2 regions of the Pantoea ananatis PA13 genome follow, and region 1 is predicted to be linked to the other one. Evidence: riboswitches for the same ligand, from Rfam matches in the RefSeq annotation. Region 1 holds a riboswitch; the other holds the start of a gene.
The links. A riboswitch is a leader RNA that binds a small molecule or an ion and turns the genes downstream of it on or off. The one in region 1 is predicted to bind fluoride.
Positions count from the first base shown of each region.

Region 1 (10,788 bases):
CTCTTTATCGAGGGCAGCAAAATGGCGATAGTTGCTGGCGATCGTTTCGCGCATCGATCGGTGGCGATCCAGTAGATCTCTGGCCTGGATCCAGCGTTCATCCTCTCTGGGCAAATTTAGAAAGCGGGTAAGCGCATGAGTTTCCAGCATCTCGCGCAGCTCAAATAACTTTTCGGCGTACTCCTGTGAAAACTTTTTCATCTGCCAGTGGCCGCGTTTAACCGGTTCCAGCAGGTTATAACGCATAAAATGCAGCAGGAATTCCCGTACCGCTACCGGGCTGACGTTGGCCTGTTTTGCCAGTTGCAGTTCGCTGAACGTGTCACCGGGCTGCAGCAGTCGCTGATTAATCATATCAAAAAAGCGTTTTTCCACCTGGCTGGCCTGCAGCTCAATGGCTGGCGTGACGGCGCTGAGGCTGTCTTGCTCTTCAGGCTCGCGCACGATGACCCAGCTCTCTTTTACTTTCTCCAGCACGCCGCGTTGGTGCAGATAGCGCAGAGCATGCCGCACCGTAGTGCGGCTGATATTAAACATTTCAGCCAGGGCGGCCTGTGGCGGCAGGGGCGACTGAATATGACCCTGGGCAATGCTTTCCAGCATATGGTTGATCACGTTATGACGTAAATTCTGACTACGGCTCATGAGCGGCTCCGGTTTTTTATGCATTAAAAACCATTGAAGGCCCAAAAAAACCGTCACGCTTCACAGAACGCGCAAAGGAAATGCCTTGTCACGGCAAGATTAGCCATAACTGCGCTAACGATAACGGGAGTCTTACCATGACAACAATGAAAGCATTAGTCATCGTCGAACCACGCAATATGGTCTGGACCACGCGCGCAACGCCTCAACCCGCGCCAGGGGAGGTGCTGATTAAAATTGTCAGCGTGGGCATCTGCGGCACGGATATCCATGCCTGGGCGGGAAACCAACCTTTTTTTAGCTATCCACGGGTACTCGGGCATGAACTCTGCGCAAACATTGTTGAAACAGGCAGCGCCGTGGAGGGGTTTGCCGTTGGCCAGCGCGTGGCGCTGATCCCCTATCTCTCCTGTTATCAGTGCGATGCCTGCCAAAGCGGTAAAACCAACTGTTGTGAACATATCTCAGTTATTGGCGTACATCAGGATGGCGGCTTTTGTGACTATCTGAGCGTGCCTGCGTCAAACCTGTTGGCCGTGGACGCGCTGGCACCTGAGGCGGCGGCGCTGATTGAACCCTTTGCGATTAGCGCCCATGCGGTAAGGCGTGCGGCAGTGGCACAGGGCGATGCCGTGCTGGTGGTGGGCGCTGGCCCTATTGGGCTGGGGGCGGCGGCCATCGCGGCGGCCAATGGCGCGCAGGTCATCGTGGCGGACACCAGTGAATACCGCCGCCAGCACGTCAGTCAACAGCTGGGTCTTCCCGCGCTTAACCCGGCTGACGCCGATTTCATCGCCAAGCTGCGCGCTGGATTTAACGGTCAGCTGGCGTTAACCCTGATCGATGCCACGGGCAACCCGGCGGCCATGAACGCGGCGGTTAACCTGATTCGGCATGGCGGTACGGTGGTTTATGTAGGCCTGCACAAAGGCGATCTGGTTATCCCTGACAGTGAATTTCACAAAAAAGAGAGTACGTTGATGGGCAGCCGGAACGCTACGCGCGAAGATTTTGACCGGGTGCATGAACTCATGGCCGCCGGGAAACTGCGAGCAGACATGATGCTGAACCGCCGTTTCGCCTTCTCTACGCTGGCAGAGCATTTTGAGGAAGCGGTTATCAACAATCGTGAGTTGATTAAAGGCGTTATCGATTTTGATCGCTAACGGTGGATGACAGGGGCCGTCTCGCCGCCAGGCTTATCGGCTAAGTAACTGAAAAAAGTGTTTCCGCACGGCCTCCGCATCAACGCCCAGAGCGATGCGCTGTCGAGGCAGATTGCGGAAGGGATCATGCCGGGACGCCAGGGCGCTCAACTGACGCACCGTCTGGCCGCAGGCAATGCCTTCCGTAATGACACGAAGCGGGCTTTCCACCAGCGTGAACGCGTCAGGCAAACACAGCCAGGATATCGTCAGCGTGTCATGCAGCGCCATACCAGAAAAGCCTTCTTTCTCAAGGCTGTATGCCAGATAGGGGCGGCAGATCGCATGCAGGACGGGTTGATGAAGTCGATCGACCTCATCGCTGTGGATCAAGACGTTATGCGTGACATCGAGCGGGATCACCACGATCGGCAAGGTGGAAGAGAGAACCTGATCGGCGGCGTGAGGATCTTTCCAGATATTAAATTCGCTGAAGGGCGTGACATTCCCGCTGTGCCCATCCGTGCCAAATGCGCCGCCCATCATGACCAGCTCTTTCACCAGCGGAATAATATCCGGCGCCTGATTGATTGCGCTGGCGATATTGGTCAGCGGACCTATCGCGACAAGCGTGATTTCACCCGGACTGGCCCGCACGCTGTCGATAATAAACTGAACGGCACCGGGTGCCTCATCGCTGAAGGGATTATCAAACGCGTCCCCTAAACCATCTTCGCCATGCAGTCGGGCAGGCGCGCTCGGCGCCTGGGCTAATGGACGTGAACAGCCCCGGTATACCGGCACCTCAATCGCCATTTTGTGGCAAAACAGTCGGGCATTTTTCACGGCCTGTCCCACGGCAACGTTGCCAAACACCGTAGTAATGCCCAGCAAATGTTGGGTGCGGGCGGCATAAGCCAGAGCAAAGGCATCGTCTACGCCGATATCAGTATCTAAAATGACAGTTCGCACAGGCCGCTCCAGAACAGGCTCATCCCTTCGCTATGCGTGAAGGGCATTAAACGGCCCTTTAAGGCCGCTGGCAGGTCACCATTTAAGCGGAAAACGGCTCAAGAGGAAACCTGAATTGTGTGGCCCAAAACCTTCTGCTTTGCGGCAGCCTGAGCGGGGTCATCTGTCCAGGCGGCGTCGGTTGGCATTGCTGATTTCCCCGCTCAACTGTGGTTGCCAGTCAGAAAAAGGCGTCGTATTATGGCGCGCATAAGGTGATGGCGTTCCACCTTTCCCAACCGCCTGCAGGCGTAACCTGCGGCTGATGACGCCTGACATTATCCTTAATCCTTTCGCGGGAGCTGGAGTGTCAGGTGCATGCATTTTTTCTGGCCCTCCACCCTCTTCTGCGCAAATCCTGAAATGGAGTCTGTGATGTTAAAACCGCTATTGGCTGTGATTTTGGGCGGCAGTGTGGGCTGTGTACTGCGTTGGTGGTTCGGTATGCGTTTTAATGCGTTTTTCCCCAATCTGCCACCGGGGACCTTGCTGGTGAATTTGATTGGCGGATTCGTGATTGGCGGTGCAATGGCCTGGTTTATCAAAAATCCCTCACTCGATCCCGCCTGGCGGTTACTCATCATTACGGGCTTATGCGGCGGGCTCACCACGTTTTCCACGTTTACAGCAGAGTTAATGACCTTATTGCAGACCGGCAAATACCTGTGGGCGATGAGCAGTGCGCTGGTGCATGTCATTGGATCGTTACTGATGAGTTTTGCCGGTTTCGCGCTCATTAACCTGTTGGGCTAGCCTGAGGGCCAAACCGGCATGTCTGCGGTTTAGTCCTGCAAGCACTGAGCAATAAACCCGGCGGCGTGCATCGCGCCCTGACCTGAAATCGTGTGACCGGTCTGCGGCTCAAATACCGCTTCGACCAGGACGCCAGCCGCCTTCAGGCGAGTGGCTGCTGACTCGCTTTCACTGGCCGGGATGACCGTATCAGCACGGCCATGAATTATCAGGGCTGGCGTGTGAGGTGCTGGCGTCAGCGGGCCGTCAAAGGCCAGGCGTCCGGAAAACGCCACCACGCCCGCGAGCGGATAACGCCCGGAAGCCAGCAGATCCAGCGCCATAATTGAGCCCTGCGAAAAGCCCACCAGAATGACGTTTTCCCAGCGATCTGCCATTCCGTGCTGCGCCATCAGATGACGGATAACGCGGTCAAAGGCCTCGCGGGCTTCACGCACCCGACCCGGGCGATTTTCCGGCGTAATCCCTGCCAGGCTAAACCACTGATAGCCCGCGCCATGCTCAAAGACGTAAGGCGCATCCGGTGAGGCAAAGGCCACATCCGGGAGCAGGGTTGCCCAGTCGTCGCCAATGGGGGCCAGATCGTCGCCGTTACTGCCCACGCCGTGCAGGAAGATCACCAATGCTTTTGCCATGTCCGTTCCTTCGCTGTTTTGTCAGAGTCTGCAGGCATTTGAACAGCTGGCGGGATTAACGTCAAAACCTAACGACGCTTCAGGTCGCGCGTTGGCATGGGGCATTCCGTGCCGTTCTGCTTTCCCTGAACCCTAAAACCTGCTTGACTGACGTGTCATCGGTTGCTGTCTGGAGTTATGCATGTCGTTGTTCCACCTGAGTTCGCTTTCAGATATCTCTGCCGCTGAATGGGATGCGCTGTTACCCGATCAACAGCCTTTTTTACGCCACGCGTTTTTGCTGAGCCTGGAAGAAAGTGGCAGCGTCCGGCCGGAAAGGGGCTGGCAGCCCGATCACCTTCTCTGGCGTGAGGCCGGTGTGCTTCGCGCCGCGCTTCCCGGTTATCAAAAGTTTCATTCTCAGGGTGAATACGTTTTCGATCACGCCTGGGCAGATGCCTGTCAGCGCGCCGGGATTCCGTACTATCCGAAATGGCTGGGCGCGATTCCTTTCAGCCCGGTCACAGGGGCACGCTTACTCGGCGCAGCGGATGCCGCCGCCCGACTGCTTGCGGCTCTCCCGGACGCGCTGGCTGAACAGGGGCTGAGTGGTGCGCATATCAACTTCACCGACCCGCAAGCGAACGCCTTGCTGGCGGCGCAACCTGACTGGCTGTCACGCCTGGGCTGCCAGTATCACTGGCACAATCGAGGCTATCGCGACTTTCAGGATTTCCTGGATACGCTGATGTCGCGTAAACGTAAACAGCTGCGAAAAGAGCGCGAGCAGGTGGTGCAGAGCGGTTTTGAATTTGACTGGTATCGCGGCGATCAACTGCGCGAGGATCAGTGGGACTTTGTCTATACCTGCTACGCCAATACTTATGCAGTGCGCGGCCAGCGGCCCTATCTGACCCGCGCCTTCTTCAGCCTGCTGGCTGAGAGGCTGCCGGACAATATTCGCGTGGTCATTGCCCGTCTGCAGCAACAACCGGCGGCGATGGCCTTTTACCTCAAGGACGGCCAAAGCCTGTATGGCCGCTACTGGGGCTGCCTGGCGGAATTTGACCGGCTTCACTTCGAAACCTGTTTTTATCAGGGGATGGATTTCGCCATTGCGGAAAGGCTGCAACGCTTTGATGCGGGCGCGCAGGGCGAGCACAAACTGGTACGTGGTTTTGAACCCCAGATGACCCACTCCTGGCACTATTTGTGCCATCCCGGCCTGCGCGCGGCCGTGGATGACTTTCTGCAGCAGGAGCGGCAAGGCGTCCATCTCTGGGCCGAAGAAGCCCGTGACGCCCTGCCATATCGACGCGGCGATTAATCTGCGCCAACAAATCCTCCCGTCTGATGCTGCCACAGACGGGCATACAGGCCATTTTGAGCCAGTAGCTCAGAGTGACTACCGATTTCCACAATCTGGCCTTTTTCCAGCACCACCAGACGATCCATTTTGGCAATGGTGGACAGGCGGTGGGCGATGGCAATCACCGTTTTGCCCTGCATCAGGGATTCCAGGCTTTCCTGAATCGCGGCTTCCACTTCGGAATCGAGCGCGGACGTCGCTTCATCCATAATCAGGATCGGCGCATCTTTCAACAGGACACGGGCGATAGCTACGCGCTGGCGCTGCCCGCCTGACAGTTTTACGCCGCGTTCGCCCACATGTGCATCCAGGCCAAACCGGCCCTGAGAATCCGACAGCAACGGGATAAACTCATCGGCGCGGGCACGATGAATGGCTAGTTGGAGTTCTTCTTCGCTGGCATCTGGCCGCCCGTACAGCAGGTTTTCGCGAATAGAGCGATGCAGCAGCGAGGTATCCTGGGTGATCATCCCGATCTGGCTGCGCAGGCTCTCCTGCGTCACTTCAGCAATATTCTGACCGTCAATCAGGATACGACCGCCGTTGAGGTCGTACAGGCGCAGCAGCAGGTTCACCAGGGTGGATTTACCCGCACCGGAAGGCCCAATCAGGCCAATTTTTTCACCGGGTTTGATGGTCAGGTTCAGGCCATCAATGACCTGACGGCCTCCGCCATAGTCAAAACGGATAGCGTCGAAACGAATCTCGCCCTGCGTCACCTTTAGCTGTGTTGCCTTTGAGGAATCCTGCACGCTAAGCGGTTGTGAAATGGTATTCAGCCCGTCCTGCACCATACCGATGTTTTCAAAAATCCCGTTTACCACCCACATCACCCAGCCGGACATGTTGACCAGGCGGATCACCAGGCCGGTTGCCAGGGCAATGGCGCCAACGCTGATCAGCGACTCGCTCCACAGCCACAGCGCCAGTCCTGACGTTGAGACAATCAGGATTCCGTTCAGCGTTGATAAGGTGAGGTCCATGCTGGTCACCATCCGGTTAGCCTGCTGCGTCTTATCCGTCTGCTCCTGAATCGCTTCGCGGGCATACTGACGTTCCAGATCGCTGTGCGCGAAAAGCTTGATGGTGGCGATGTTGGTATAGCCGTCAACAATGGTGCCCATCAGCTTCGAACGGGCCTCCGATGACACCACCGAACGGGCTTTTACCCGAGGGACGAAAAAGCGCAGCGCGGCAACGTAGGCCACAATCCAGATTATCAGCGGAATCATCAAACGCCAGTCGGCTTCTGCAAACAGGACCATCGCCGTTGCGGCATAGATCAGCACATGCCAGATCGCATCCACCAACTGTACTGCCGAGTCGCGCAGCGAATTACCGGTTTGCAAAATACGTTGCGCAATCCGCCCGGCGAAGTCGTTCTGAAAAAAGTTCATGCTCTGCCGCAGGACATAATTATGGTGCTGCCAGCGGATCATACTGGTCATGCCGGGGTTAATGCTCTGATGGACCAGCATATCGTGCAGTGCAATAAATACCGGGCGCAGTATTAGCGCAACACAGCCCATCCATAACAACGTTTGCCAGTTATCCCTGAACAACGTTGCTGGCGTAGCGTGATTCACCAAATCGATAATGCGGCTCAGATAACTGAACAGTGCAACCTCAATCAGTGCGCCAATTAATCCCACCACCAGTAGTGCGGCAAAGCTCGGCCACACCTGACGCAGATAGTAAAAGTAAAATGGCCAGACCCGTGAAGGCGGCATATCGGTTGGCGCATCCTGAAAAATATTGATAAAACGTTCGAAACGACGATACAACATAGAGTCACTCTTTCCGTTCGGGAAGAGTTACAGCTTAGTGCATGTGTACGCCCGATTAAAAAGGATTAAATATGGATATCACTCTGCGCGGCCGCGAGCCTGGCGATGCTGCGGCATACCAACGTCTTTACGGTCATCCGGCGGTTTATCCCGGACGCTTCAGTTGCCTTTCCCCAGCGTCGCGACCTGGGAAAAGAAGTTTGCAAAGATGGATGCGGAAGGCTTTATCAATTTTATCGCCGAAGTTGAGGGGGAAATGGTGGGCGAACTCACGCTGTTTACCAATCATAATCCGCGTACCCGCCACTGCATCAGTTTCGGTATTGGCGTCGATCCCGCCTTCTCTGGTCGGGGAATCGGAGAGCATTTGATTCGTAACGCCATGGATTATGCGCGCAACTGGCTGGGCATCACCCGTATGGAACTGGAGGTGTTTCACGATAATCACCGGGCGCTGGCGCTGTATGAGCGACTGGGTTTTGAACGCGAAGGCATCCGCCGCCAGGCGTCACTGCGTGAAGGCAAATTTCACGATGTGGTGATGATGGCAAAATTGCTCACTGAGACAGCCTGACCACGCTCTTTTTTTACCGGTTAACAGGAAAAATCTCCCTTCGGCGGCTAAAATTTGTGCTGTGCCACAGTTCGCACAAAATGACCTGCATAAAACCGAGTGCCTGCCGATATCACGATATCACCCGCTGATACTCTGGAGGGAGATTGTGATTAAACTCATCACCATTGACGAACTAAAACCGGGTATGTTCGTCCACAAGCTTGAAGTCTGGTGGTTTAAAGACAAACGCATTCGTAATCAGATGTTGATCACCGATCAACGTCAGGTTTCGATGTTTCGTCATGAGGGCATACAGCGTTTATGGATCGATATGGAGAAATCGATTTCAGTGACGCCATCTGTGACGAAAAAGGTCGATTCAGGCCTGCGTGCGCCTTTTTCTCAGGAAATGGAGCAGGCGCAGCATATCTTTGAACAGGGAAAGCCAAAAGTGCTGGCCATGTTCAGCGAGGCACGCCTGGGCCATGGTCTGAATCTCAATGACATGATTGCCATTGTCGATCAGATTGCGGGCTCTATTGAGCGTGAGCCCTCTGCGCTGTTACGCGTTGCGCAGCTAAAGGATCATGACAATTACACCTACCTGCACTCCATGGCGGTCTGTGGGCTCATGATCGCCTTTGGAAAAAAACTGGGGCTGGATGCTCAGCAGCTTCAGCGGGTGGGGATGGGCGGATTACTGCACGATCTGGGCAAGGCAGCCGTACCACTCGCTATCCTCAACAAACCGGACACGCTCAACGACGAAGAGTTTAAGATCATGTGTGAACATCCGATTGCCGGTGCGCAAATGCTGATGGATGCACAGGCAGGCGATGATCTTGTGGATATCGCGCTGCATCACCATGAAAAATATGACGGTAGCGGCTATCCCTATGGCCTGAAAGGCCATGAGATCAGCGTGTATTCCCGCATGGCGACGATTTGTGACGTTTACGATGCGCTGACCTCAACGCGGCCTTACCGTAAAGGCTGGACCCCAGCCAAAACCCTGCAAATGATGTTGAGCTGGCCGGGGCATTTCGACAGTACCTTACTGCACGCTTTCGTCAGTACGATAGGGATGTATCCCGTCGGTTCCCTGGTTCGCCTGGCGTCTGGACGCATTGCGCTGGTGGTGAAGGGCGGCGATAAGTCATTACAGCGACCTACGGTGCATGTCTTCTGGTCACTGCACGCGCAGCGGGAAATCAAACCCGAGGTGCTGGATCTGGGCGACAGTTTTTGTACTGACAGCATTGTGTGTGCCGAAGATAACGGCCGTTGGGACAACGTCGATCTGCGCCGAATCTGGTTGCTGGACGCCGCCTGATATTGCGGGTCGTTTTTATACATTTTTTACATCCCCGACCCGCATTTTAACCCTTTCTTTATGTGCGCCAGCGCAAGCTACTCAGCAAATCCAATCCTCTGGAGGTTGCTGTGAGTGCAGGCGTAATAACCGGCATTGTGCTGGTAGTGTTGTTGCTGGGCTATCTAATCTATGCCCTGTTAAATGCGGAGGCCTTCTGATGGCGGCCAATGCGTTTTTACTGATCGCGGTTTATCTGCTGTTGCTGATGGTGATGGCGCAACCGCTGGGGCGTGGGCTGGCCGCGCTGGTTGCCGATAAACCCCTCTTTGCACGTGCTGAAGCCCTGCTGTGGCGTTTTTCGGGTGTACAAGAAGGCGGTATGCGCTGGCAGCACTACCTGCTGGCAATTTTGGTGTTCAACCTGCTTGGCTTCGTGGTGCTGCTCGCCATCCTGATGTTTCAGGGAGCGTTGCCGCTCAATCCGCAACATCTTCCCGGACTGAGCTGGGATTTGGCGCTGAATACCGCTATCAGTTTTGTCACCAACACCAACTGGCAGTCTTATGCCGGTGAAAGCACCCTGAGTTACTTCAGCCAGATGGTCGGGCTGACGGTGCAGAACTTCGTTTCCGCCGCCACCGGCATCGCCGTGGCGTTTGCGCTGATTCGCGGTTTTGCTAATCGTTCGGTGGCAACCCTGGGGAACGCCTGGCGCGATTTAACGCGCATTACACTCTATGTCCTGTTGCCGATCAGCCTGCTGATGGCGCTGTTTTTTGTCAGCCAGGGCAGCATCCAGAACTTCCTGCCGTATCACAACGTCACCAGCCTCGAAGGTGCGCAGCAAACGCTGGCAATGGGGCCGGTTGCCTCTCAGGAAGCCATCAAAATGCTGGGCACCAACGGCGGCGGCTTTTTCAACGTCAACTCTGCGCATCCGTTTGAGAACCCTACCGCGCTGAGCAATTTCGTACAGATGCTTAGTATCTTCCTGATTCCGGCGGCTCTCTGCTTTGCCTTTGGCGAAAGCGTAAAAGATCGGCGCCAGGGCTCAATGTTGCTGTGGTCCATGACGCTGATGTTTGTCGTGGCTGCTGCGCTGGTGATGTGGGCTGAACTACGTGGCAACCCGCACTTTCTGACGCTAGGGGCTGACAGCGCCATCAATATGGAAGGCAAAGAAACGCGCTTCGGCATTCTCAACTCCAGCCTGTTTGCGGTGATTACGACGGCGGCGTCCTGCGGTGCGGTAAACGCGATGCATGACTCGTTTACGGCGCTGGGCGGTATGGTGCCGATGCTGCTGATGCAACTGGGCGAGGTGGTGTTTGGCGGCGTGGGTGCCGGTCTGTACGGGATGCTGCTGTTTGTCTTACTGGCGGTGTTTATTGCCGGGTTGATGATTGGCCGCACACCGGAATTCCTCGGCAAGAAAATCGACGTATGGGAAATGAAAATGACGGCCCTGGCGATTCTGGTCACGCCCGCGCTGGTGTTGATCGGTACGGCGATTGCGATGATGACCGACGCCGGACGCGCAGGTATGGCAAACCCCGGAACGCATGGCTTTAGTGAAGTCCTGTATGCCGTTTC
Region 1 covers NC_017554.1:265,745-276,532, forward strand. Annotated here, with positions in the region: gene PAGR_RS01220 (GntR family transcriptional regulator) at 1-645, opposite strand, end outside; gene PAGR_RS01225 (zinc-binding alcohol dehydrogenase family protein) at 783-1,811, shown strand; gene PAGR_RS01230 (nucleoside hydrolase) at 1,845-2,762, opposite strand; fluoride riboswitch at 3,007-3,083, shown strand; gene crcB (fluoride efflux transporter CrcB) at 3,177-3,554, shown strand; gene PAGR_RS01245 (alpha/beta hydrolase) at 3,584-4,189, opposite strand; gene PAGR_RS01250 (GNAT family N-acetyltransferase) at 4,371-5,495, shown strand; gene PAGR_RS01255 (ABC transporter ATP-binding protein) at 5,492-7,324, opposite strand; partial or broken gene PAGR_RS01260 (GNAT family N-acetyltransferase) at 7,396-7,898, shown strand; gene PAGR_RS01265 (HD-GYP domain-containing protein) at 8,047-9,213, shown strand; gene kdpF (K(+)-transporting ATPase subunit F) at 9,324-9,413, shown strand; gene kdpA (potassium-transporting ATPase subunit KdpA) at 9,413-10,788, shown strand, end outside.

Region 2 (10,788 bases), 720 kb from region 1:
AGTGAAGCAGACTCTGTCCGTATGGAGTCTTTAATCAGTAATGGTTCGTATAACCTGAATTTATTTGCTCAGGATTCTGAAAAACTATTTTTATCTGATAACACACTTAAGCAAAAATTTAGCGCAAATGCAGATGCAGCCGTTGAGGAGGCAAAAAGTGCTCTCAAAACCGCTGAAGCGATTTTCATTAACCGGAGCATGACGAATCAGAACCCGAAGGACTATGCAGCGCTCTTTACGCACGCTATTAACAAATTCAGCGACTACGCCATTGCCGGAGGTAATGAACTGAATGAAATGCTGAATGGGCAGATTAAGGAACACCGGTATGCACAATATGCACTACTGACCGTTCTTGTTTTTATCGTCCTGTTGGCAGTAATTTTCGCTCTGGTTATCATTCGCTCCGTTACCAGACCTGTCAATGTAGCATCAAAGCTGGCGCTTGAAGTCGCAGGTGGTGACCTTACGTCAACATTTACGGTGACAGGACGTAATGAAACTGCCGGGCTGCTCAAGGCATTACTGCAAATGAGTCAAAGACTTACACTTACGGTTGAAAACATCAAAAGCAACGCTGCCACTATCGCTACCTCATCTGAAGAAATTGCTCGCGGAAATGGTGATCTTTCTGCGCGAACTGAACAACAGGCAGCCTCTCTGGCTGAGACTGCGGCCAGTATGGAGCAGTTATCGTCAATTATCGGCAATAATGCAGATAACACGCGCCATGCTGCTGAAATGGCCAACTCCGCTACCAGTGCGGCCTTAAGAGGCGGTGAGGCGATGGAGTCAGTACTGGATTCAATGGAAAAAATAAGCAACAGTGCGGGGCAGATTAAAGAAATCATCTCCGTTATTGACGGGATAGCGTTTCAGACGAATATTCTTGCTTTAAATGCAGCCGTTGAAGCTGCCCGGGCAGGTGAGCACGGCAAGGGCTTTGCTGTTGTTGCATCTGAAGTCAGGGCACTGGCACAGCGATCGGCTGGAGCGGCGAAGGAGATCAAAGGACTGATTGAGCAGTCAGTTGAGCATGCCGAACAGGGAATTTCGATGGCCCGGGATGCCGGTGAAAAAGTTAAGCAAAGCGTGGAAGCTATTGAGCAAACATCTCAATTAGTCAGAGAGATTGCATCTTCTTCTGAAGAACAAAGTGCGGGCATATCTCAGATAAATATTGCGGTGACACAGATGGATCAGGTTACGCAGCAGAATGCCGTACTGGTTGAAGAGTCTGCATCATCTGCTGATGAACTTGCAAGCCGGGCCGCAAGCCTGAGGGATGCTGTCAGCGTATTCCGCACAAACGCTGTATAATTGGTTCAAATACTTTGGTTGTGTGCCATTTAATGCGGCAACATTTTTACAAAACTGCGTCTGTATTTGCATTTGATAAGCCATCTTCAGGGATGGCTTATCTCATTTAAAACCATGATAAAGCTATACTTTTGCACTTAAAGGCCCGGTGGACTAATTAAACGCCTGTTGAAATATTTGGCATTACCCCCCAATTGCCCATATGAGCTACGCTCATAACATCCGTTATGCAACCTGCAACGCGTTCATCTTTAAAGTTGTTTCTATTGCAGATGGCCTTCATAATTCCTCTCGTGCCGGACGGCGCGTTACACCTTCCCCCTGGGGCGCTGTTCTGCACCCGCGCCATCCGGCCATTCAGTCAAATCTCTTACTACGCAGTTTCATAAATCAGACTTCAAATTTGAAAATGGCGATATGCAGAAAATCATTAGATGCGGGGTTAGCTGCATAGAGGCGCTGACCTGCTCCCGGTAAACTAACATTTCATGATGCAAGCAACGTCCGCTTTTGGCACAAAGCAGACGTTTGGCCTGAATTTTCATCAGGCCTCAATACTGACCATGAAAGTTGGAGCCGGCATTTTAACTGCTGGCTTCCTTTTTAAACCCAGTGAGCGGGCTTCACGGTGCCTGCGAAGTGAAGGGCGTGATTTTCGGGGCCTTGGCGTCGGCAGCTTGCTGCTGACGCTTAGGGGGGTCCATAAACGCTTTCAGCGATGGATGCGGAACTTAACACAGTAGCTGATATACTTCTGCCAGGGAGGGCTTCATATGTCACACAACATAGCAGCAAAAAGCAAAGAAGAGCGGGATAAGGTCAACGTGGATCTGGCCGCATCAGGGGTAGCTTATAAAGAGCGTATGAATCTGCCGGTGATTCCTTCGGAAGTCGAGAGACAACAATCGGAAGAGCTTCAGGAATACTTCAGACAAAGACTGCAGCACTACAGAAATGAAGCCTTGAAGTTTCCGCGTGGCACTGACCCTGTTTACCAGAAAGAGGATGGAAAATAGTGTATAAGCCAAAAACATGTCCCTTTTGAAATTTCTATGGCATCAGGAAAAATCCAAACGAAAAATGGTCCTGCGATAAATGCGGACTCGAATGGGCACCCGAACAGGACAAACGCGAAACCCCGTAGATACGGGGTTTTTATTTTTTGCCAGTTGCTAAATTAATCTCGTAAAAATTCACCTTCATGATAGTCAATGTTAACTACTATCGTAGAAATGACAGGGCCGGACCAAAAAGGTACGTTATTCCTAATGCAATAATCCATTCGTCTCATGTGGAAATAATATTGACGTTCAATCCACTCAAGAGTTTCAAAGTCTTTATTTGTAACCAAGCATTCGAATTCAAGTTGGTCCAAATACGTAAGCCATTGCTGATGATTTATCATCAAGCCGAGGCTGTTGATGTAGTCAGGTGCATGTCCGGATGATGTATACACCCTTTTTTGATTCTCGTAGCCTTTCATTGTTACTCCATCGTAACTTGTCAGCAAATCATCAATCATCCTTGACCATGCGCAGCTCCTGTCTATGGCACCATTTCGAATTTGAACATCCCTTCCCATCGTCCCATGTTTGAGCATTTCTTTGATGATTGCCTCTAGGTAATTTGTTGTTGTACCGAGACTTTTATTTGATGAGTTTACTGGCCAACCTATTACGTACGGATCAACATAGTTAGGCGTGTTATAGCTCCACGTTTCATATTTCGGCATCATTAGGTACTTAGCGCAATCAGCCAGTCCTGGCGCATTGCCCCCCAACGTGTAAGACCCTATATCCTTACCAGACGCTTTTGTACCAGGATATAATGTCAGTTTTTCATTCCGGTTAACTGATTCAAGTAGCTTCCTTTCTTTCTCTGTTGAAGGCCCATTGGGTAACAAATTATCTTTATCTGAGCACTTACCCTGTAACAAAACGGCGCGTACTCTTTTAGAACTATTTTGGCTATTGAATTCATTGAAAATAAACAAAAGGTCTGCCAGTTCACAATTCAGGACTTCATTCTTGTAAAATTTAAAGTTTGGCTGTGTAGCATTGCCGCTGATTGAGGATGAATTGTTATACACACGCTTGTAATGGCTAACTGTAAATTCTGCCTGAGGTGTCCCATCAATCCAAACTGAGTTTGCGCTGACTTTGACATGAGGGTTGTTATTTAAGTATGTCTTTTTAACTTCAGATACAATGTGATCAAGATTTTCCACAGAATGAAGATTTCGTAGCCCCCACCGTTCAAGTGAGGCCCTTTTATTTTTTTTCTTGTTTAAATAAACCTTGCTCCAGTTCTCCCAGCTTAAAGGATTTGTCATCATATTCATTCCATAGAAATTTTCGAATAATCATCATATACGGATTGTCTAAATCCTGGCGACAGGAATATCACTCCAGCGTGTAGTATAGGCTGGTGAAAGCATCTCTCGCTTCATCTGCCAGGCCGGCGCTATTCCTCGGCCGGCAAACCAGATATTCCCCATCCCGGTCTGATTAATATGATCTATCACCTGCATCAGAGGCTTACTGTTAGCTCTGGGTTGAACTTCGTCAAAAAGGTTGAGCTGGGCTACACCTGAGGGGGTGAAGTCGTTCAGCATAACGCCTGCTTTCGCGTAGCGATGGCCACTTATCCACACCCGATCTAGTGCTCTCATCGCAGCTTCAATAATGTCTCTGGAATCCTGACTGGGCGACATCAGTGTCTCTGAAGCCACGTTACCGTAGTAGGTCTCCCCGGGCGAAAAAGGAGAGGTTTTTATGAATGCACAAACCTGTCTGCAGTATTGCTTTTCCCCTCTCAATTTAACGGCCGCACGTTCGGCATGCTGACAGATTGCCTGCCTCATGTGTTCATATTCGGTGACCCTTTCGCCAAACGAACGGGAGCAGACGATCTGCTGCTTCGCCGGCTGTGCCTCTTCCAGACTGATACAGCTCTCGCCGTTCAGCTCGCGCACCGTTCGCTCCAGTACCACGCTGAAGTGTTTACGGATCATTGCAGGATTGGCGCGGGAGAGCTCCAGTGCGGTTGTAATTCCCATAGTGTTCAGTTTTTTGGCAATGCGTCTGCCGACTCCCCAGACCTCCTCAACGGGCTGGCGGGCCAGCATCTTCTCAGCCCGGACGTGCGATGTGACGGCCAGCACGCCGCCAAACTGGGGCCATTCCTTGCTGCTCCACTGGGCTGATTTTGCAAGCGTTTTGGTTTTACCTATACCGACCCCGACCGTAAGGCCGGTATGTTCACGCACACTGCGCCGGACTTCGCGGCCAAACGTCTCGAAATCCGTGCAAAAATCGATTCCGCGTACGTCCAGAAACATCTCATCAATCGAATACTGTTCCACGCGAGGTGACAGAGCCTCTAAAACGCTCATTACCCTGTTCGACATCGAGGCGTTTATGTGGAATGCAATTTAAACAAAAAAAATCAGTTACCATTCCTCTGAAGTTTATTTTCTGAACAGGAATTATTCAGCCTTGAACTACCTCAGTATGCTTACTGACAGGGGGGAAGGTTGAGGGTGGTAAGACATAGTCGGAAAATCGATTTCCCCGCCAGGATTTAATCTGCCACGCTTACTCTGAAGCCCTCAATCGGGCAATGAGTCTTATCCCTTACCCACCCCAATGCAGGAAAAATGATGATAAAAAAATACAGGATCCCGGGACTGACCGCGGTGGCGTTTCTTCTTATCAGCACCCTCGCCGGTGCCGCAGAGGAACGCTGGACGTTTGACGGCGATATCCACAACAATTCCCTTGCTGTCAGTCCCGATGAGAAAACGGCGGTGGCGTCCTACAGTGAGCGCTCTGAGGTGGTGGTCTACGACCTGGCTGCCGGGAAAGTCAGAAAGGTGCTTAAGGGATACGTCACGCCCCGCAATGCGCTTTTCTCCCCCGACGGGAAGGCCGTATATCTTTCAGACAGCAGCCTCGGCGTGGTCAGAAAAATCAGCACCGGGACGCTTGACGTGGAGACCTCGCTGCCGCTGGGGCCCGGGGCATTCGGCACAGCTATCAGCCGTGACGGTCAGCGCCTGTATGTGAATAACGAGGCCGCCAGCACGCTCTCGGTGTATGACCTGACGCACAACCGGCCCGTTGCGGTCGTGACGGGTTTTGCCCAGCCCCGTCAGGGCATAAAAATCAGCCCGGACGGCAAAACCGTCTACGTCACTAACTTTAAGGGCGATAAAATTACCCTGGTTGACGCCGTAACGGGCGAGATTCGCGGCGAGATAACAGGCTTCAGCAAGCTGCGCGCCATTTCAGTCAGCGCCGACGGCCGCACACTGTACGCGGCTAACAGCGGCAGCAACACCATCGCCGTGGTTGACACGCAGAAGCTCGCCATTACGGCAACCATTCCCGTGGGGCAGGATCCTTACGGTGCCGCCCTGACGCCGGATAACCGCTATGTTTACAGCGGCAACCTGGGCGACAACAGCCTCTCCGTTATTGATACCGCCGCCGGTAAGGTGGTCTCCACCGTTACCGGACTGGATGCGCCCCGTCAGGCCATCGTTTTCAGCAAAGACGGTGCCCGCGCGTGGGTGCTGAATAAAGACCTCAGCATTGCGGTCGTTGACCTGAAACAGAACCGCGTCACGGCCACGATTAAAAGCCCGCCGCAGGCCTGATTCAGTCCTTCCCTCACTCCGGCGGTGTGACGGTCCTTCCCGGAGTGGGAGAGTCTAACCACTTTTACTGGTTTATTTTAACTGAATAACCTGTTTTAAAGATTTAACCCGACGTGCCTATACTCTTTCTGTCTACTCAGGAGATTACGGCATGAACGATAAAATATTTACCCTGCATAACGGAGCGCGCCCGCTGAGCGCGCTGAGCAGCCCGAAAGAGGCTATACGTCAGTTCACGCCTAACTGGTTCGCCGCGACCATGGGGACCGGTATCCTGTCTCTGTCTCTGGCGCAGTTCCCCTGGCCGGTTCCGGGATTACGCCTCGTCGCCGAGGGACTCTGGATGTTTAACATCTTCCTGTTCAGCGTCTTTGCCGTGATGTATCTGGCCCGCTGGGTGATGTACTTCGGTGAGGCAAAGCGCATCTTTGGCCATTCAACGGTGTCCATGTTCTTCGGCACCATCCCGATGGGCATGGCCACCATCATCAACGGGCTGCTGGCGTTTGGCCTCCCCCGGTGGGGGGCTGACGTCATTCCCGTAGCGCACGCCCTGTGGTGGCTGGACGTGGCGATGTCGCTGCTGTGTGGCGTGTGTATTCCCTACATGATGTTTACCCGGCAGCAGCACAGCATTGACCAGATGACCGCCGTCTGGTTACTGCCGGTCGTGGCCGCCGAGGTTGCGGCAGTCAGTGGCGGCCTGCTGGCACCGCACATTGCCGACCCCCACGCGCAGCTCGGCATCATTATTACCAGCTACGTGCTGTGGGCGTACTCGGTGCCGGTGGCGCTGAGCATCCTCGCCATCCTGCTGCTGCGTATGGCGCTGCACAAGCTACCACACGAAAGCATGGCGGCCTCAAGCTGGCTGGCACTGGGGCCGATTGGTACCGGCTCGCTGGGGATGCTGGTCATCGGCGGAGATGCGCCCGGGGTGTTTGCCGCGGCGGGCATGCCGGAAATCGGTCATATCGCGCAAGGCGTGGGGTTCGTTGCCGGCATTCTCTTCTGGGGCTGCGGCCTGTGGTGGATGCTGCTGGCCACGCTGATAACCGTGCGATACTTCCGTGAAGGCATTCCGTTCAATCTGGGATGGTGGGGCTTTACCTTCCCGCTGGGCGTGTACACGGTCGCCACGCTGAAGCTGTCCACCCTCGTTGACCTGGCGTTCTTTAAAGGCTTCGGTGCGCTTCTTGTCGTCATGCTGGCCGCCATGTGGCTGCTGGTCGCGGTGAAGACGGTGCGCGGGGCATGGAGCGGGAAACTGTTTGTTTCCCCCTGTCTGGCAGGCCTGGACCGGAAGCCGTGAGTGAAACCTGCACGTCGCTGCTGGACCCGTTTTTACGCGAGGAACGCCTCGCGGCAGTCACCGCGCCGCACGTGGCCGCGCTGAATCGCTGGGTCAGCGGGCTGCGTCAGCACGGCGTGGAGCTGCCGTGGTTTGATCCGGCCGACGGCGGGACCGGGGCCGGACTGCTCGTCCTGCTGCAGTCGCCGGCGCGCAGCAGCCCGTCACCCCGGTTTGTGTCGCGGGATAACCCGGGGCCGGCCCAGCAGAACCTGGGGCGGTTTCTGGCGGAAGCCGGTATTGCGCGCCGGGACAGCGTGCTGTGGAATACGGTGCCCTGGGTCAGCGACGGGCCGCAGAAACGGCCCTCAGCGGCGGACATCCGCAGCGGCTGCGCCTGGCTTGAGGACGTGCTGGCGTATCTGCCCGCGCTGCGCGTGGTGGTGCTGGCCGGTGCCGTAGCGGCTCAGGCCCGCGGGACGGTCAGTCATCAGTGCCCCGGCGTCACGGTGCTGAAGATGCCTCACCCCAGTCCGCTTTCACTTTGCACAAGCCCGGCGGTGCCGGAAAACATCCGCCGGGTGCTCCGCGAGGCACGCGCTGCGCTGGCGGGCTGAGGGTGCCAGCAGAATAATACTGACAGGCTTTCCGTCTGGCTCTATACTCAGAGTACAGGGTGATGGCGTTCCACCTTTCCCAACCGCTCCGTTCCGGAGCTGATGACGCCTGATGTGACTCTTGATTTTCAGGAGGTACGTCAGGCCGTCCTTACTTTCCTCCCGGCCTGCGTACTTCCCTTTACGGGGAGAGACCCTTGATACACGTTTTTGGCCACATCAATCCTGACAGCGACGCCATCTGCACGGCGGTCGTCACCGCTCACTGGCTGACCGGGCGCGGCATGGACGCCCGCGCATGGCGTCTCGGCGAGGCTAACCGGGAAACCCGCTTTATCTTTGACACCGCCGGTCTTACGCTGCCGCCGCTGCTCGCTATTCCGCTGCAGGATGAACGGGTGTGGCTGGTCGATTTCACCGAGCCGGCGCAGGGGCCTGACGACCTGCTCCGGAGCAACGTCGTGGGCATCACTGACCACCACCGGCTGGGCGGGCTGATAACGCAACTGCCGCCGGAGGTGCATATCCGCCCGGTTGGCAGCAGCGCCACGCTGCTCTGGCTGCTGATGGACGCTGAAGCGCGCCGCACGCTGCCCCCGACGCTCGCCGTGCTTCTGCTGGGCGCACTCCTGAGTGACACCGTGAATCTTCGCTCGCCGACCACCACCGAAGACGATATCCGTTCGGCGACCGAACTGGGCGTGCTGTCCGGCGTAAACCGCAGAGCCTTCGCCCGTGACCTCCTCACCGCCAAAACGGACGTCAGCGGCCTCAGCGCCCAGCAGCTGCTGGGCAGGGATCTCAAGGCCTTCGTCATTGCCGGCACCGACGTGCGCATTGCCCAGATTGAGGTCAGCTCACCGACACAGGTTGCCCCCGTGATGGACGACCTGCTCGCTGCCCTGGCGTATCTGGCGGACCAGTCGGGTGCCGGGCTGACGGTGCTGATGTTGACCGACATTCGCGCCGGGTTTTCAACGCTTTACTTCGCCGGGCGGGAGAGCGTTAACGCGGCCTCCTGCTCCGTACCGGGCATGCTCAGCCGCAAAAAACAGCTTCTGCCGTGGCTTGAGTCCCGCCTTAACCAGAACGGGAGTTCATTATGACCTGCTACACCCACGCACTGATACTTGTGAACGACAAAGACGACGGCACCCTCCTGCTGAAACGGGCGGTCGCGCTGGCGCAGCCGCTCGGCATGAAAATCACCCTGGCCCACATCAGCGACGACTACCGGGAAATGAACTACGTGTCCGACAGCCTGATGGACGACGTCGTGTCGGAAGAGGTCCTGAAAGCCAAAGCGTTTATGAGCGAGCTGGCGGCCTCCGTGCCTGAGGCGGTAGACACTCGGGAGCTGGTGACCATGCGCCGCTTTGAGGACGTGGAGAAGTGCATCAATGAGCTGGGCGTGGACCTCGTGCTTGCCGGGCACCGCAACCGCTTTATGGGAATGCTGACGTCCCGCTCGGCGGAATACATCAACCACCTCACGGTGGATGTGCTTATTACTCACCTGAATGACTAAACCGGGAGAAACGCTATGCATTTTACACTGGATAACGTGACCGCCCGGGAAATTCTTGACTCTCGCGGCAACCCCACCGTTGAAGTTGAGGCCCGGACCCCGGACGGGATGATGGCACGCGCCTCGGTGCCTTCCGGGGCCAGCACCGGGTCGCGCGAGGCCGCAGAGCGCCGCGACGGTGACGCACAACGTTTTGGCGGCAAAGGCGTGCTGGATGCCGTCAGGGCGGTTAATACGGAAATCTGCGAAGCCGTGCGCGGCCTGGACGTGCGCGAGCAGCGGCAGCTGGACAACATCATGCTGATGCTGGACGGCACGGAGAACAAGAGTCGCCTGGGTGCCAATGCCATTCTGGGCGTATCGCTGGCGGTGGCCCGGCTGGCGGCACAGGCCTCGCACGAGCCGCTGTGGCGCTACCTGGGGGGCCTGCAGGCGAATCTGCTGCCCGTGCCGTGCATGAACATCATCAACGGCGGCGTGCACGCCCGCGGTCAGGGCGCGGACTTCCAGGAGTTCATGATAGCGCCACACGGGGCACCCACGCTGCGCGAGGCCGTGCGTCAGGGCAGCGAGGTCTACCAGGCGCTGCGCCAGATCCTGCTGGACAAAAAACTCTCAGCGGCAGTGGGCGACGAAGGCGGTTTTGCGCCCGCCGTGTCGTCGAACCGTGACCCGCTGGCGTTTATCGTACAGGCGATTGAGAAGGCGGGATACAGGCCCGGAGAGGACATCAGCATCTGCATGGACCCTGCCTCAAGTGAGTTTTTCGCTGACGGTCAGTATCATCTGCGCACCGAGGGCAGCGCGCTGAGCGCGGCGGAAATGACGGCATACTACGGCGAGCTGATGGACCAGTTTCCGGTCATCCTGCTGGAAGACGGCCTGGCCGAGGACGACTGGGCGGGCTGGAAGCATCTGCACCAGCAGCTTGCGGGCAGGGCCGAGCTGGTTGGTGACGACCTGTTTGTAACCAACGTGAAGTACATCCAGCGCGGCATTGACGAAAACCTCGCCAGCGCCGCGCTGATCAAGCTCAATCAGATAGGCTCGCTCAGCGAAACGCTGGACGCCGTGGCTCTCTGCCAGCGGCACGGCTGGGGTGCGTTCATGTCTCACCGCAGCGGGGAAACCACGGACACGTTCCTTGCCGATCTGACGGTGGCCCTGCGCGCGGGACACCTGAAAACCGGCGCGCCGTGCCGCGGCGAACGCGTGGAAAAGTACAACCAGCTGATGCGCATTGAGCAGGCGCTGGGTGAGGACGCGCACTACGCGGGGCTTCATGCGTTTGTGCGCCGCACGTAACACATCCGCCGGACGGTCCCCGTCCGGCAAAGAAGGAATGCCTGTGGCCCCTGCAACGCTGATCCTC
Region 2 covers NC_017554.1:4,132,346-4,143,133, forward strand. Annotated here, with positions in the region: gene PAGR_RS19505 (methyl-accepting chemotaxis protein) at 1-1,320, shown strand, start outside; gene PAGR_RS19515 (DNA polymerase III subunit theta) at 2,094-2,336, shown strand; gene PAGR_RS19520 (hypothetical protein) at 2,498-3,655, opposite strand; partial or broken gene umuC (translesion error-prone DNA polymerase V subunit UmuC) at 3,701-4,753, opposite strand; gene PAGR_RS19530 (YncE family protein) at 4,982-5,980, shown strand; gene PAGR_RS19535 (TDT family transporter) at 6,132-7,292, shown strand; gene PAGR_RS19540 (uracil-DNA glycosylase family protein) at 7,289-7,888, shown strand; fluoride riboswitch at 7,938-8,007, shown strand; gene PAGR_RS19545 (DHHA2 domain-containing protein) at 8,086-8,994, shown strand; gene PAGR_RS19550 (universal stress protein) at 8,991-9,416, shown strand; gene eno (phosphopyruvate hydratase) at 9,432-10,721, shown strand; gene PAGR_RS19560 (2,3-bisphosphoglycerate-dependent phosphoglycerate mutase) at 10,765-10,788, shown strand, end outside.
Region 2: linked by a shared signal. The riboswitch ahead of PAGR_RS19545 (DHHA2 domain-containing protein) and the one ahead of crcB (fluoride efflux transporter CrcB) in region 1 are both predicted to bind fluoride.